Regions from separate parts of the Pseudomonas sp. McL0111 genome, predicted to be linked through region 1. Evidence: predicted binding sites of a transcription regulator. Region 1 holds the regulator's gene; each other region holds the start of a gene.

Region 1 (3,207 bases):
AGCGAACGGTTGGCGGTGCTCAGCGGGTGACGACGACGGGTTTCCGAGAAACGCTTGAGCAGGGTTTCTTCGTCGGCATCCAGATACAGCACGTCACACTGAATATGGCGACTGCGCACTTCTTCAAGTAGCTCGGGGAAGCGCGAGAGATGGCTTGGCAAGTTGCGCGCATCAATCGAAACGGCCACTAACGGTTGGGCCAGTTCGGTGTGGATCAGCGCGCGTTCGGCCAATTCCGGCAACAAACCTGCAGGCAGGTTATCGATGCAGTAGTAGCCGTTGTCCTCAAGAACATCGAGCGCGGTGCTTTTACCTGAGCCGGAACGGCCACTGACGATGATCAAACGCATGATTACTGCCCGTTTTGTTCGTCCAGTACAACCTGGTACAGGGCTTCGTTGCTTGAAGCGCTGCGCAATTTATCGCGCACGTCCTTGCGATCCAGCATGCTGGCGATCTGACGCAACAATTCCAGATGCGCATCGGTAGCAGCTTCCGGCACCAGCAGTACAAACAGCAGATCAACCGGTGCGCCGTCGATGGCGTCGAAATCGATGGGTGCTTCGAGGTGAATCAAGGCGCTGATGGGCGCTTCGCAGCCTTTCAGGCGGCAGTGGGGAATGGCGATGCCGTTGCCAAAACCGGTAGAACCGAGTTTTTCACGGGCGATCAACGCCTCGAAGACATCTTGCATCTCCAGATCCGGCACTTCGCGGGCGATCAGGTTGGCAATTTGCTCGAGGGCTTTCTTTTTACTGCCGCCCGGCACGTTCACGAGGGAACGGCCGGGGGTCAGGATACTTTCAAGTCGGATCATGGGATGGGGGAGTTAACGACCGGTCGCGCCCTGGAGGAGGCTCTGGGTCTTTTCCTTATGCTTTTTGAGTTGTTTATCCAGCTTGTCGGTAAGGGCGTCAATGGCTGCATACATGTCGGTATGTTCAGCGTTGGCGACCACTTCGTTGCCGGGTATATGCAAGGTGGCTTCGATTTTCTGTTTCAACTTCTCGACCGTCATCGTGACCTGCACGTTGGTGATTTTGTCGAAATGCCCCTCGAGCCTCTTGAGTTTGAGCTCGATGTATTCGCGCAGGGGCTTGGTCACTTCCAGTTGGTGTCCACTGATGTTGACTTGCATACCGCTTCTCCTTCGTTGCCAGTGCATAAAGCGGCAGGCCGAAAAGCCTGCCACTGGAACGCTGTAACGTGGCTTACATCAACCGCTTGCGTTCGCTCGAAGGCGCGATCCCGAGGGATTCGCGGTACTTGGCGACGGTGCGGCGAGCCACCTGAATGCCTTGTGCCTCCAGTAAACCAGCGATCTTGCTGTCACTCAACGGCTTTTTCTGATTTTCCGCGGCAACCAGTTTTTTGATGATCGCGCGGATCGCCGTGGACGAGCATTCACCGCCTTCGGAGGTACTGACGTGGCTGGAGAAAAAGTATTTCAGCTCATAAATACCGCGCGGGGTATGCATGAATTTTTGCGTGGTAACCCGGGAAATCGTCGATTCGTGCATGCCGACCGCTTCGGCGATGTCATGCAGGACCAACGGCTTCATGGCCTCGTCGCCATATTCCAGGAAGCCGCGCTGATGCTCGACGATCTGAGTGGCTACTTTCATCAGGGTTTCATTGCGGCTTTGCAGGCTCTTGATGAACCAGCGGGCCTCTTGAAGCTGATTGCGCATGAAGGTGTTGTCGGCGCTGGTGTCGGCGCGACGGACGAAACCGGCGTACTGCGCGTTGACCCGCAGGCGTGGTACCGATTCCTGGTTCAACTCGACCAGCCAGCGCTCGTTGTCCTTGCGCACGATCACGTCGGGTACGACGTACTCGGCTTCGGCGGACTCGATCTGTGAGCCCGGGCGCGGATTGAGGCTCTGCACCAGCTCGATGACCTGACGCAGTTCATCTTCCTTGAGCTTCATGCGGCGCATCAACTGGCTGTAGTCGCGGCTGCCGAGCAGATCGATGTAGTCGGTCACCAAACGCTTGGCTTCGCTCAGCCACGGGGTCTTGGCTGGCAGCTGACGCAATTGCAGCAACAGGCATTCGCTCAGATTGCGCGCACCGATGCCGGCGGGTTCGAACTGCTGGATGCGGTGCAGGACGGCTTCGATCTCGTCCAGCTCGATGTCGAGCTCCGGATCGAACGCTTCAAGAATTTCTTCGAGAGTTTCGTCGAGGTAGCCCTGATTATTGATGCAATCGACCAGGGTCACAGCGATCAGGCGATCGGTGTCGGACATCGGCGCGAGGTTCAGTTGCCACAGCAGATGGCTTTGCAGGCTTTCGCCGGCAGAGGTGCGGGTGGTGAAATCCCACTCATCATCATCGTTGCTTGGCAGGCTGCTGGCGCTGGTCTGGTAGACGTCTTCCCAGGCAGTGTCTACCGGAAGCTCGTTGGGAATGCGTTCGTTCCATTCGCCGTCCTCGAGGTTATCCACCGTCGGGGCGGTTTCCTGATAGGAGGGTTCCTGGATTTCGGTGGGTTTCTGTTCGGGGTTGTCGGCCAGGGGATCAGTGTTGTCGAAGTCTTCGCCTTCTTCCTGGCGTTCGAGCATCGGATTGGATTCCAGAGCCTCCTGGATTTCCTGTTGCAGATCCAGGGTCGACAATTGGAGCAGGCGGATGGCCTGTTGCAGCTGCGGTGTCATCGTCAGCTGCTGGCCCATTCTCAAGACTAGCGATGGTTTCATGGCAGGGGCTTAACACCTTATTCGCCGGCGCTCATGCGCCATCCACTACAGGGCGCCGGAGCGCCAAACTTAAGCAAATTATATGCCTGAAACTGCGGTGTTTGCCTAGGGTGCTGTAACAATTAAAGCGAATTAAACCTGCTTCATCGTTACAGCACCCGGGCGGCTGACCGAGTACCGTCGTGCTTACAAGCGGAACTCGTGGCCCAGATACACTTCCTTGACCAGATCGTTGGCCAGGATGGTCGCGGAATCACCTTCGGCGATCAGTTGACCGTCGTTGACGATGTAGGCGGTTTCGCAGATATCCAGGGTCTCACGCACGTTGTGGTCGGTGATCAGTACACCGATGCCCTTGGCCTTGAGGTGATGGATGATCTGCTTGATATCGCCGACCGAAATCGGGTCGACACCGGCGAACGGTTCGTCGAGCAGGATGAATTTCGGCGCTGTGGCCAGGGCGCGAGCAATTTCCACCCGGCGGCGTTCACCACCGGACAGACTC
Region 2 (3,207 bases), 1.1 Mb from region 1:
ACATTCAAGAAACTCACGGTTACTTATGGCCATAGCACTATTTTCGTTACGTCCTTATGACAAAACGATCATTCCATCGCTGTGACTCATTGGTTAGAACTGATCACAGGTTGACGTCCCAACGGCGTCAACACCTTGGCTCGCCACGCCGGCAGCGAGCCCCCCAACGGCAGAAGTTTTTCTGCCAGACCTCGGTTGAGGTCAACGCGTCAAATACAGTCAACAAGTGAGGGAAACACCCTATGAGAAGACTTAAGCGTGATCCGTTGGAAAGAGCATTTTTGCGCGGATATCAATATGGCGTTGGTGGCAAATCCCGTGAGCTTTGCCCATTTACTCTACCGTCGGTACGTCAAGCCTGGATTAACGGCTGGCGAGAAGGACGCGGCGACAACTGGGACGGTATGACCGGCACTGCGGGAATCCACAGACTCAACGAACTTCACGCCGTCGGCTGACACAGGGCATTTATTCCGACACGACAATCTGAATTGTAACGACTTACCACGCACGTCCTTCCCGGACGGCGGGCTGCGGCCCAGGGGCTCCTTCGAGGAGCCCTTTTTAATGCCTGCACAATCTGTTGAACGCACGCACTCCGGTGGCGAGGGGATTTATCCCCGCTGGGCTGCGAAGCGGCCCCAAAACAAGCAAACTAAATTTGGCAGGCAAATCGAGAGTTAGAACTTACGACTGCTGCGCAGCCGAACGGGGATAAATCCCCTCGCCACACAAACCTCCCAGTCCCTCAGTCCCAGACCTTCAGCGCAATGCGGCGATGGCATCTACCGATTCACGAATCAGCGCCGGGCCCTTATAGATGAAGCCCGAGTAGATCTGCACCAGGCTTGCGCCGGCAGTAATCTTCTCCGCCGCGTGCTTGCCTTCAGTAATCCCGCCCGCCGCGATAATCGGCAAACGACCACCCAGTTCCGCCGCCAACACTTTAACCGTGTGCGTGCTCTTGTCACGAACCGGCGCGCCGGACAGACCGCCCGCCTCGTCACCGTGTTCCATGCCTTCGACGCCAACGCGGCTAAGCGTGGTGTTGGTGGCGATCACCGCGTCCATCCCGGTATCGATCAAGGCTTGCGCGACCTGCGCGGTTTCTTCGTCGGTCATGTCCGGGGCAATCTTGATCGCCAGCGGCACATGTTTGCCATGACGCAACGCCAGTTCGGCACGGCGTGTCGCCAGATCAGCCAGCAGTTGCTTGAGCGAGTCACCGAATTGCAGGCTGCGCAGGCCCGGGGTGTTTGGCGAGCTGACGTTGACCGTGATGTAACTGGCGTGGGCGTACACCTTGTCCAGGCAGATCAGGTAGTCATCCACCGCGCGCTCGACCGGGGTGTCGAAGTTCTTGCCGATATTGATGCCCAGCACGCCCTTGTACTTGGCGGCGGCAACGCGGGCCAGCAGGTGATCGACGCCGAGGTTGTTGAAGCCCATGCGATTGATGATCGCCTCGGCTTCCGGCAGACGGAAGATCCGTGGTTTCGGGTTGCCCGGTTGCGGACGCGGGGTGATGGTGCCGATTTCGACAAAACCGAAACCCAGCTGCGCAAAACCGTCGATGGCCGCGCCGTTCTTGTCCAGACCTGCGGCCAAACCTACAGGGTTCGGGAAGTCCAGGCCCATGACCGTCACCGGCACTTTTGCCGGCGCCTTGCACAGCAAGCCATTGAGGCCCAAACGTCCGCCCGCGCCGATCAGATCCAGCGACAGATCGTGGGAGGTTTCCGGGGAAAGTTTGAACAACAGCTGACGGGCCAGGGTGTACATGGGCGGCTATGACTCGATGCGACGAAAGAGGCGGCGATTATAGCCGGGCATCGACCTGCGGCGCGAGACACGCAGGCAAATCAGCGGGCAACTGGCATATGCCTTGCACCTTCCCGGTTATCAGCCTGCAAGCCAACGACGGCGTGCAGGCCCGGACAATGGCGTCGTTCCCGGTTTTGCCTCGCGCAACGCCTGGGACGACGTTTTTTTTGAAGGTGGCTTTTATGCATGAACCCTCCATCGGGCCGCTGGCCTGGGTCAATGGCAGCGATGCCCCGGAAAAAACCGAGATCAATCTTGGCTTCATGGCCCTGAGCGATTGCGCCTCGGTAGTAGTTGCCGCCACTCAGGGCTTCGCCCAGCCTTACGGGCTGACCCTGAACCTCAAACGACAGAGTTCCTGGGCCAACCTGCGGGACAATCTGGTCAGCGGCGAACTCGACGCCGCCCACAGCCTGTACGGCCTGATCTATGCGGTGCATCTGGGCATCGGCGGCGTGGCACCGACCGACATGGCGGTGCTGATGGGGCTGAACCAGAACGGCCAGAGCCTCAATCTGTCCCATGGCTTGCAGAGTCTCGGCGTGACCAGTCCTGAAGCGCTGGATCGCCATGTGCACCAAAGCCGCGCAAAACTCACCTTCGCCCAGACCTTCCCCACCGGCACTCACGCCATGTGGCTTTATTACTGGCTGGCGAGCCAGGGCATTCATCCATTGCAGGATGTCGACAGCGTGGTGGTGCCACCGCCGCAAATGGTCGCGCACTTGCAGGCCGGGCGCATTGACGGTTTCTGCGTCGGCGAACCGTGGGCCGCCAGCGCCGTTGAACAAGACCTCGGTTTCACCATGGCGACTACACAAACCATCTGGCCCGATCACCCGGAAAAGGTCCTCGGTTGCACCCGCGCCTTCGTCGAGCAGTACCCGAATACCGCCCGGGCGCTGGTGATGGCGATCTTGCAGGCCAGCCGCTTTATCGAAGAAAGCCCGGAAAATCGCCGCAGCACTGCGCAGCTGTTGAGTGCCCCGGACTATCTCGATGCACCGCTTGCACACATCGAACCGCGCTTTGTCGGTGATTACGCTGACGGCCTCGGCAACCGCTGGCAGGACCCGCATGCTTTGCGTTTTTATGGCGGCGGCGAGGTCAATCTGCCGTATCTGTCGGACGGCATGTGGTTCATGACCCAGTTCCGTCGCTGGGGTTTGCTGCGCGACGACCCGGATTATCTCGCCGTTGCGCGTCAGGTCCAGCAACTGTCGCTCTATCGCGAAGCTGCCACTGCTGTGGGTGTGGCGGCGTGGGGCCAGGAAATGCGCAGCAGCCAATTGATCGACGGCAAGGTCTGGGACGGCAGCGATCCTGCCGGTTATGCCCGCAGTTTCAAGCTGCACGCCTTGAGCGACAGCGCCCCCCTTCTCG
Region 3 (3,207 bases), 740 kb from region 1:
AATGGCCAACAGCAACGCGAGCACGATCACAATGATCAGCTTGAGTTTGCCTTTGGTTGCGGGGTCTTTTACAGCTGCTGCTTCGCTCTTCGCCATGCCAATAATCCGTCACTATTCGGGTTTTCACAGTCGCACGGCAAGGCAAGAGCAAGTGTTATGCCAGAAGTGTCGGAGCGTATTGGAGAGCACCACGAAACCACTGTGGGAGCCAGCCTGCTGGCGATGGTGATATACCAGTCAACAGAGATATTGACTGCCATGGCCTCATCGCCAGCAGGCTGGCTCCCACAGGTTTATGCGTTGTATCAGGCGTAATAGTCGACGGCGCTGGAGCCGATCACGCTGGTGGTTTGCGCAGCAGCTTCGGCCACACTTGCCGCAGCCAGTTCTTCATCGGCAGAATCCAGACGACCACCGGCAGCGCTGGTTCGACCACTCTGGCCCTGCTGTGCCTGCTCCTGACCTTGCTGACCCTGCCAGCCACGGCTCTGGTCGGAAACGTTGACGTCCACCTGGCCCATGCCCTGCTGGTTGAACATCTCGCGCAGACGATGCATCTGCCCATCGAGCGCTTCACGCACACTTGGATGCGCGCTCATGAACGTCACTTGGGTCTGTTGATCCGGAACCATGTTGACGCGGATATCCAGACGCCCCAGTTCGGCAGGCTGCAACTGAATGTCTGCCGCCTTCAGATTGGCGCTCGACAGGTACATGACGCGGTTGACCACTTCCTCAGTCCAGCCGCTCTGGTGCATGGCGATCGGCTGATTCACCGGCACCGCGTTGGCGGTTTTCGGCGTTGCCGCCTGAGTCAGCGCCGCCAGACGGTTGGCGAAGTCATCGACCCGGGTATCGCTGGTGGCGGTCTTCAGATCTTTCAGGCCATCGTCGATCAAACCACTGAAGGCCTTGTCGCCCTGGCTGGTGCTGTCCTTGTCGGCCTGCACATCGAGCATGCTGGCCATGCCGGCGGCAAAGGTCTGCGCCGAGGTCAATTCACCGTCAGCCTGAGTCTGAGCCGGCGTGGCCTTGGGCTGAGCCTGGCTGGAAGCGGAGATATGCCCGCCCTGCTCCATCGCCATGCGCAGTGCCGGCAGTGCGTCGAGCGGATCGGACGCCGGATCGAAATCGCTGTCGGTTGTCGCTGCCGGGTCTTTGACTGCTGGCAACACGGCCACTGCCGGGGTTTCGACTTTAGGCTGCGCCGCTTCGACAACCGGAGCTGGCACCACAGGTGCGGCAACCGCTGGCTGCACCACCTGCGCCAGTGCCGGATCGAGCGCCGGGTCAGTTACCGTAGCGTCGGCCACTGGCGTTTGCGTGGTATCCGTCGAATCGTCATCGGCGGTCTTGTCATCAGTCGCAGGCGTTGCCGACGGATCGGCGGGCAAGGCATTGCCGCTATCGGCAACCGTCGTCTGCGCAGCGGCAGACTGATCCTTGCCGACGTCCTTCTTGCCGCTGTTGTCAGCGACCTTGGCGGATGTCGATTTCGCCTGGTTATCAGCAACAGCCGAAGGCTTGTTCGGACCTTGATCGGCGAACACCTTGGCGAAGCTTGAGGCTTTGTCTACAGGCTCTGCGGCCATTGCCGGCGCTTTGGCCGAGGCGGCTTGAGCCTTGGCCTGGGCGGCGGTCTGAAGAAAAATATTGGGGGTCGCAGGCATTTCACGGTCTCCGCTGCACTGGGATCGTAGGTACAGTTGAGCGAGATGACTGCAAGTGCCGGGCCAATTTTGCCCGACGCTTGCGAAAAGCGCCGGGCGGCTGAATTAGTGAATGAGCGCGTGCTGTCGCTCATCTTCATAGACGGGTCGTACCTGATCAAACTCGCTGCTGATATCAGCGACCAGTTTGACGATTTCTGCGGGACTTTTATCTTTGGCGTACGACTCCAGCTCCTGACACAGCTCGGTCAGGCGAATCGCCCCCATGTTGCTGGCGCTGCCCTTGAGGCTATGCGCAACCTCGGACAGAACCTTGGCATCGGCGGTTTTTTGCAGCTCTTGCAGACGAATTTCAGAATCCGCCAGGAAGGTATCCAGCAAATCCGGATAACCGTCTTCCATCACTTCGCGCAATACGCCCAGTGCCTCGTGATCCACATGAATGTCTCTCACTTGCTCACTCCTTGATCAAGAATTCGCGGATTATGCCTCAATCTCCCAAAAAAACTCCACGCGAGCACTGCGACCATCGTCGGACCAACAGGCATTACGCCCTAATTGCCGGACCAGACTCACACCACGTCCCGACAGACGGACATCTTCAAGCGGTCGATTCATCACTCGCGACACATCAAAACCCTTGCCGCTGTCCTCGACCCGGATGATCAGGCAGCCACCCTTTTCTCGTGGTTTAACGTCCAGATGCACGCGCACGTAACCCTCCTGCAGAGCCTCCAGCCGCGAATTGCGCTGTTCGTAGTAATGCGCAAACCCTGAGGCATCGCGCTTCAAACTGGAATCCAGACCCAGCACCCCATGCTCCAGCGCATTGGAATACAACTCTGCGAGTACGCTGTACAAGGCACCGCTTTGCGCGCGCAGCCCGTGCACCTCTTGCAGCAACTGCAACAGATACGGCAGCGGATTGAAGCGCTTGAGGGTTGCGCCTCTGTACTCAAAGCTCACCGACCAGTCCAGTGGCGATGATTGGCCACTGTCGGAATACACCGGCGGCGATGGCGTGATCTGCGTCGCGTCGAGCAAGCTGACTTCGACCATGCTCACATCGTCACGCGGCTCACCGCGAAATTCCTCCAGGGCCCGCTCAATCTCGACAAACAGGTCGTCCGGCTGACGGTTAGCGGCAAACAGTTGCTGCAAACGCTCGACGCCGAACAAACGCTCTTCAGCATCAGTGGTATCGATCACCCCGTCGGACAACAGGAACACCCGGTCACCTACCGCCATGGTCTGCACTTCGGTACGGTCATCGAACGCCTGCGGACTGAGTACGCCCAACGGTAAATGCCGCGCCGGCAGCGGCACTCGCTCACCGGTCTCGACCCGATGCAGATAGCCATCCGGCATGCCGCCGTTCCATACCTCCACCGAACGACGCTGAAAACTCAGACACAGCAACGTAGCGCAGCAGAACATGTCCACCGGCAGGATGCGTTTGAGCTTGGCGTTCATTTCCCGCAGCGTTTCCGCCAGCCCGTAACCCTTGGCGGTCATGCCATAGAACACTTCGGCCAGT
Region 4 (3,207 bases), 1.3 Mb from region 1:
AAATGCCCGGCGAACCGGGCAATTTTTTTCGCGTGCTTACAGGTTGTAGCCGCGTTCGTTGTGTAGTGCCAGATCCAGGCCGACCGCTTCTTCTTCCTCGGTGGCACGCAGACCCATGACCACGTCCAGTACCTTGAGGATGATGAAAGTGACGATCGCGGTGTAGATCACCGTGAAGCCCACGCCTTTGCACTGAATCCACACTTGCGAAGCAATGTCGGTCACGGTGCCGAAACCGCCCAGAGCCGGTGCAGCAAACACACCGGTCAGGATCGCGCCGAGAATACCGCCGATACCGTGCACACCGAAGGCGTCCAGGGAATCGTCATAGCCGAGTTTGCGTTTCAGGGTAGTCGCGCAGAAGAAGCACACTACGCCTGCCGCCAGACCGATGATCAGCGAACCCATCGGGCCCACGGTGCCAGCGGCCGGAGTGATCGCCACCAGACCTGCAACCACACCCGAGGCGATGCCCAGTGCGCTTGGTTTGCCGTGGGTGATCCACTCGGCGAACATCCAGCCCAGTGCAGCGGCGGCGGTTGCGATCTGAGTCACCAGCATTGCCATACCGGCAGTGCCGTTGGCAGCAGCAGCGGAACCGGCGTTGAAGCCGAACCAGCCAACCCACAGCATCGCCGCACCCATCAGGGTGTAACCGAGGTTGTGCGGAGCCATTGGAGTGGTCGGGAAGCCCTTGCGCTTGCCGAGTACCAGGCAAGCCACCAGACCTGCGACACCAGCGTTGATGTGCACAACGGTGCCGCCTGCGAAGTCGAGCACACCCCAGTCACCCAACAGCGAACCCGGACCGCTCCAGACCATGTGCGCAATCGGTGCGTAAACCAGAGTGAACCAGACGCCCATGAACACCAGCATTGCGGAGAACTTCATCCGCTCGGCGAACGCACCGACGATCAGCGCCGGGGTGATTATCGCGAAGGTCATCTGATAGGTGACGAACACCGCCTCAGGGAACAGCGCAGTCGGGCCAGTGATGCTCGCAGGGGTTATGCCGGCGAGGAACGCCTTGCCGAAACCGCCGACGAAGGAGTTGAAGTTGACGACGTTGGCTTCCATCCCGGTGGTGTCGAACGCCATGCTGTAGCCATAAAGGAACCACAGGATGGTGACCAGGCCGGTAATGGCGAAGCACTGCATCATCACGGAAAGAATGTTTTTGGAGCGAACCATGCCGCCGTAAAACAGCGCCAGACCCGGAATGGTCATGAACAGCACGAGGGCGGTGGAGGTCAGCATCCAGGCGGTATCGCCGGAATTGAGGACTGGAGGCGCCACCGGATCTGCCGCCATAGCCAGGCCGGGCATTACGATGGACAACAGGGCGCCTAGCCCTGCGAATTTACGCAGAGTCATATTGTTTTCTCCTGGGGCGTTGGGTTTGTGGCGGCTTAGATTGCGTCGGTATCGGTTTCGCCGGTACGGATGCGAATCGCCTGTTCCAGATTGACCACGAAGATCTTGCCGTCACCTATCTTGCCGGTGTTGGCAGCCTTGGTTATCGCCTCGATAACCCGATCCAGATCCTTGTCGTCGATTGCAACGTCGATTTTCACCTTGGGCAGAAAATCGACCACGTATTCCGCGCCGCGATACAGCTCGGTGTGACCCTTCTGCCGGCCGAAGCCTTTGACTTCAGTAACGGTAATGCCCTGCACGCCGATTTCGGACAGCGACTCGCGCACGTCGTCCAACTTGAACGGCTTGATGATGGCAGTGACTAGCTTCATGAAACTCTCTCCCGAATTGGTGGACTTGCCCCAGGAAAACAAACCCGACTCAAGTCTAAGCGCAGTGCCTGGCTTTGTAACGCATCGTCGGCCTTACCCGCCCGACTGACGCCAGCTAACCGCTCCTGACGAAACTCCCCGTCCCGTCCGGCGCACTGCATTCGTCACAGCGACTGCATCAGTGCATGGGTCACTACCGACTAAGCAGAAAGCTTGCCATGTCGCCAAAAACCACTGATTTCAATCCGTTAGCCGCTGCCGCAAGCGCAACCGCGCAAAAGGCCATCCAGATACGCACAACAACGGTGCGTCGCCGTCCGTCCGCCTGCGCGAAAAGCGTGCATCCGTGCCTGCGCAAATGACTATAGACACTGCGTGATACACTGCCGGCCATTGTTTCCAGGACATTTCCCATGCTCGCGCCCAAAGACTTCCTCGACGCCCTGAGCGGCACCGCCTCCCGCCTGTTCAACGGCGACACCCCGCTGCCGAAAGCCGAAATCGAAAGCCAGTTCAAAATGCTGCTGCAAAGTGCCTTCAGCAAACTGGATCTGGTCAGCCGGGAAGAATTCGATAGTCAGATGGTCGTGCTGGCGCGCACCCGCGCTCGCCTCGAAAGCCTCGAAGCCAAAGTCGCCGAGATGGAAGCGAAGCTGACTCCGCCAGCCGAATAACCCGCTGCTATCCCCTGTGGGAGCTAGCCTGCTAGCGATTAAAGGTCGGAACGACCTTACGCCTCACTTGCAGGAGCTGCCGCAGGCTGCGATCTTTTGATCTTCAGCCCTGCGACAATCCCGGCAACGTCCTACAAGCACCGTCCCACGCGCCTTATTAAGTAAGTACCTTGAATCAAGCATCCCGGCACGTGAGGTGTTTATGAAGCAGAAGAAGCAGAAAACCCAACCGGCACGGGTTTCCAAACCTGGTACCGAGGCACTCGGTTTGCCGGACAGAGTTTCAGCCAGTCAGCGGCATTTTCTGAAAGTGGCCGCGACCTACGGCAAGGAGATGGAGCCCGATGGTTGGCTCGCCGGTGGTGGAACCTGAGTACCGCCAAAATGACCGCCTGACAGGCGGTTTTTTTATGCCTGAGGATTAGTGCCTCCAGCAACATTCAGAGAAAGTTCGTCCTTAAAACAATCCGACCAACGCTTTATCCCAAGACTACCCTTCAAAAACCCGCAGGAAGCGGCCCCCGATTCAGCTCAAGGAACGACCATGTCCCTCTCCATCGTCCACAGCCGCGCCCAGATTGGCGTGGATGCTCCCGCTGTCACTGTCGAAGTCCATCTCGCCAACGGTCTGCCGTCGCTGACCATGGTCGGGCTACCCGAGGCGGCGGTGAAGGAGAGCAAGGACCGGGTGCGCAGCGCGATCATCAATTCCGGGCTGCAGTTTCCAGCGCGGCGGATCACCTTGAATCTGGCGCCGGCAGACTTGCCCAAGGATGGCGGGCGCT

The links. The regulator sigma-54, encoded in region 1, starts transcription at its own class of promoters, with help from an activator protein. The targets are predictions, from matches to a motif close to ANTGGCATNNANNTTGCTNT.
Region 2: the regulator sigma-54 is predicted to act here: its motif matches at 1,873-1,892, upstream of ACTWLJ_RS26355 (CmpA/NrtA family ABC transporter substrate-binding protein).
Region 3: the regulator sigma-54 is predicted to act here: its motif matches at 1,708-1,727, upstream of ACTWLJ_RS27945 (flagellar hook-length control protein FliK).
Region 4: the regulator sigma-54 is predicted to act here: its motif matches at 1,950-1,969, upstream of glnK (P-II family nitrogen regulator).

Annotation. Positions count from the first base shown of each region.
Region 1 covers NZ_CP199585.1:529,654-532,860, reverse strand. The annotation lists gene rapZ (RNase adapter RapZ) at 1-350, opposite strand, end outside; gene ptsN (PTS IIA-like nitrogen regulatory protein PtsN) at 353-817, opposite strand; gene hpf (ribosome hibernation-promoting factor, HPF/YfiA family) at 830-1,138, opposite strand; gene ACTWLJ_RS02570 (RNA polymerase factor sigma-54) at 1,212-2,702, opposite strand; gene lptB (LPS export ABC transporter ATP-binding protein) at 2,889-3,207, opposite strand, start outside.
Region 2 covers NZ_CP199585.1:5,873,649-5,876,855, forward strand. The annotation lists gene rmf (ribosome modulation factor) at 243-458, shown strand; gene ACTWLJ_RS26350 (quinone-dependent dihydroorotate dehydrogenase) at 763-1,782, opposite strand; gene ACTWLJ_RS26355 (CmpA/NrtA family ABC transporter substrate-binding protein) at 2,007-3,207, shown strand, end outside.
Region 3 covers NZ_CP199585.1:6,193,983-6,197,189, forward strand. The annotation lists gene fliL (flagellar basal body-associated protein FliL) at 1-96, opposite strand, end outside; gene ACTWLJ_RS27945 (flagellar hook-length control protein FliK) at 306-1,670, opposite strand; gene ACTWLJ_RS27950 (Hpt domain-containing protein) at 1,776-2,123, opposite strand; gene ACTWLJ_RS27955 (ATP-binding SpoIIE family protein phosphatase) at 2,154-3,207, opposite strand, start outside.
Region 4 covers NZ_CP199585.1:1,785,000-1,788,206, reverse strand. The annotation lists gene ACTWLJ_RS08025 (ammonium transporter) at 37-1,374, opposite strand; gene glnK (P-II family nitrogen regulator) at 1,410-1,748, opposite strand; gene ACTWLJ_RS08015 (accessory factor UbiK family protein) at 2,162-2,422, shown strand; gene ACTWLJ_RS08010 (hypothetical protein) at 2,625-2,795, shown strand; gene ACTWLJ_RS08005 (YifB family Mg chelatase-like AAA ATPase) at 2,967-3,207, shown strand, end outside.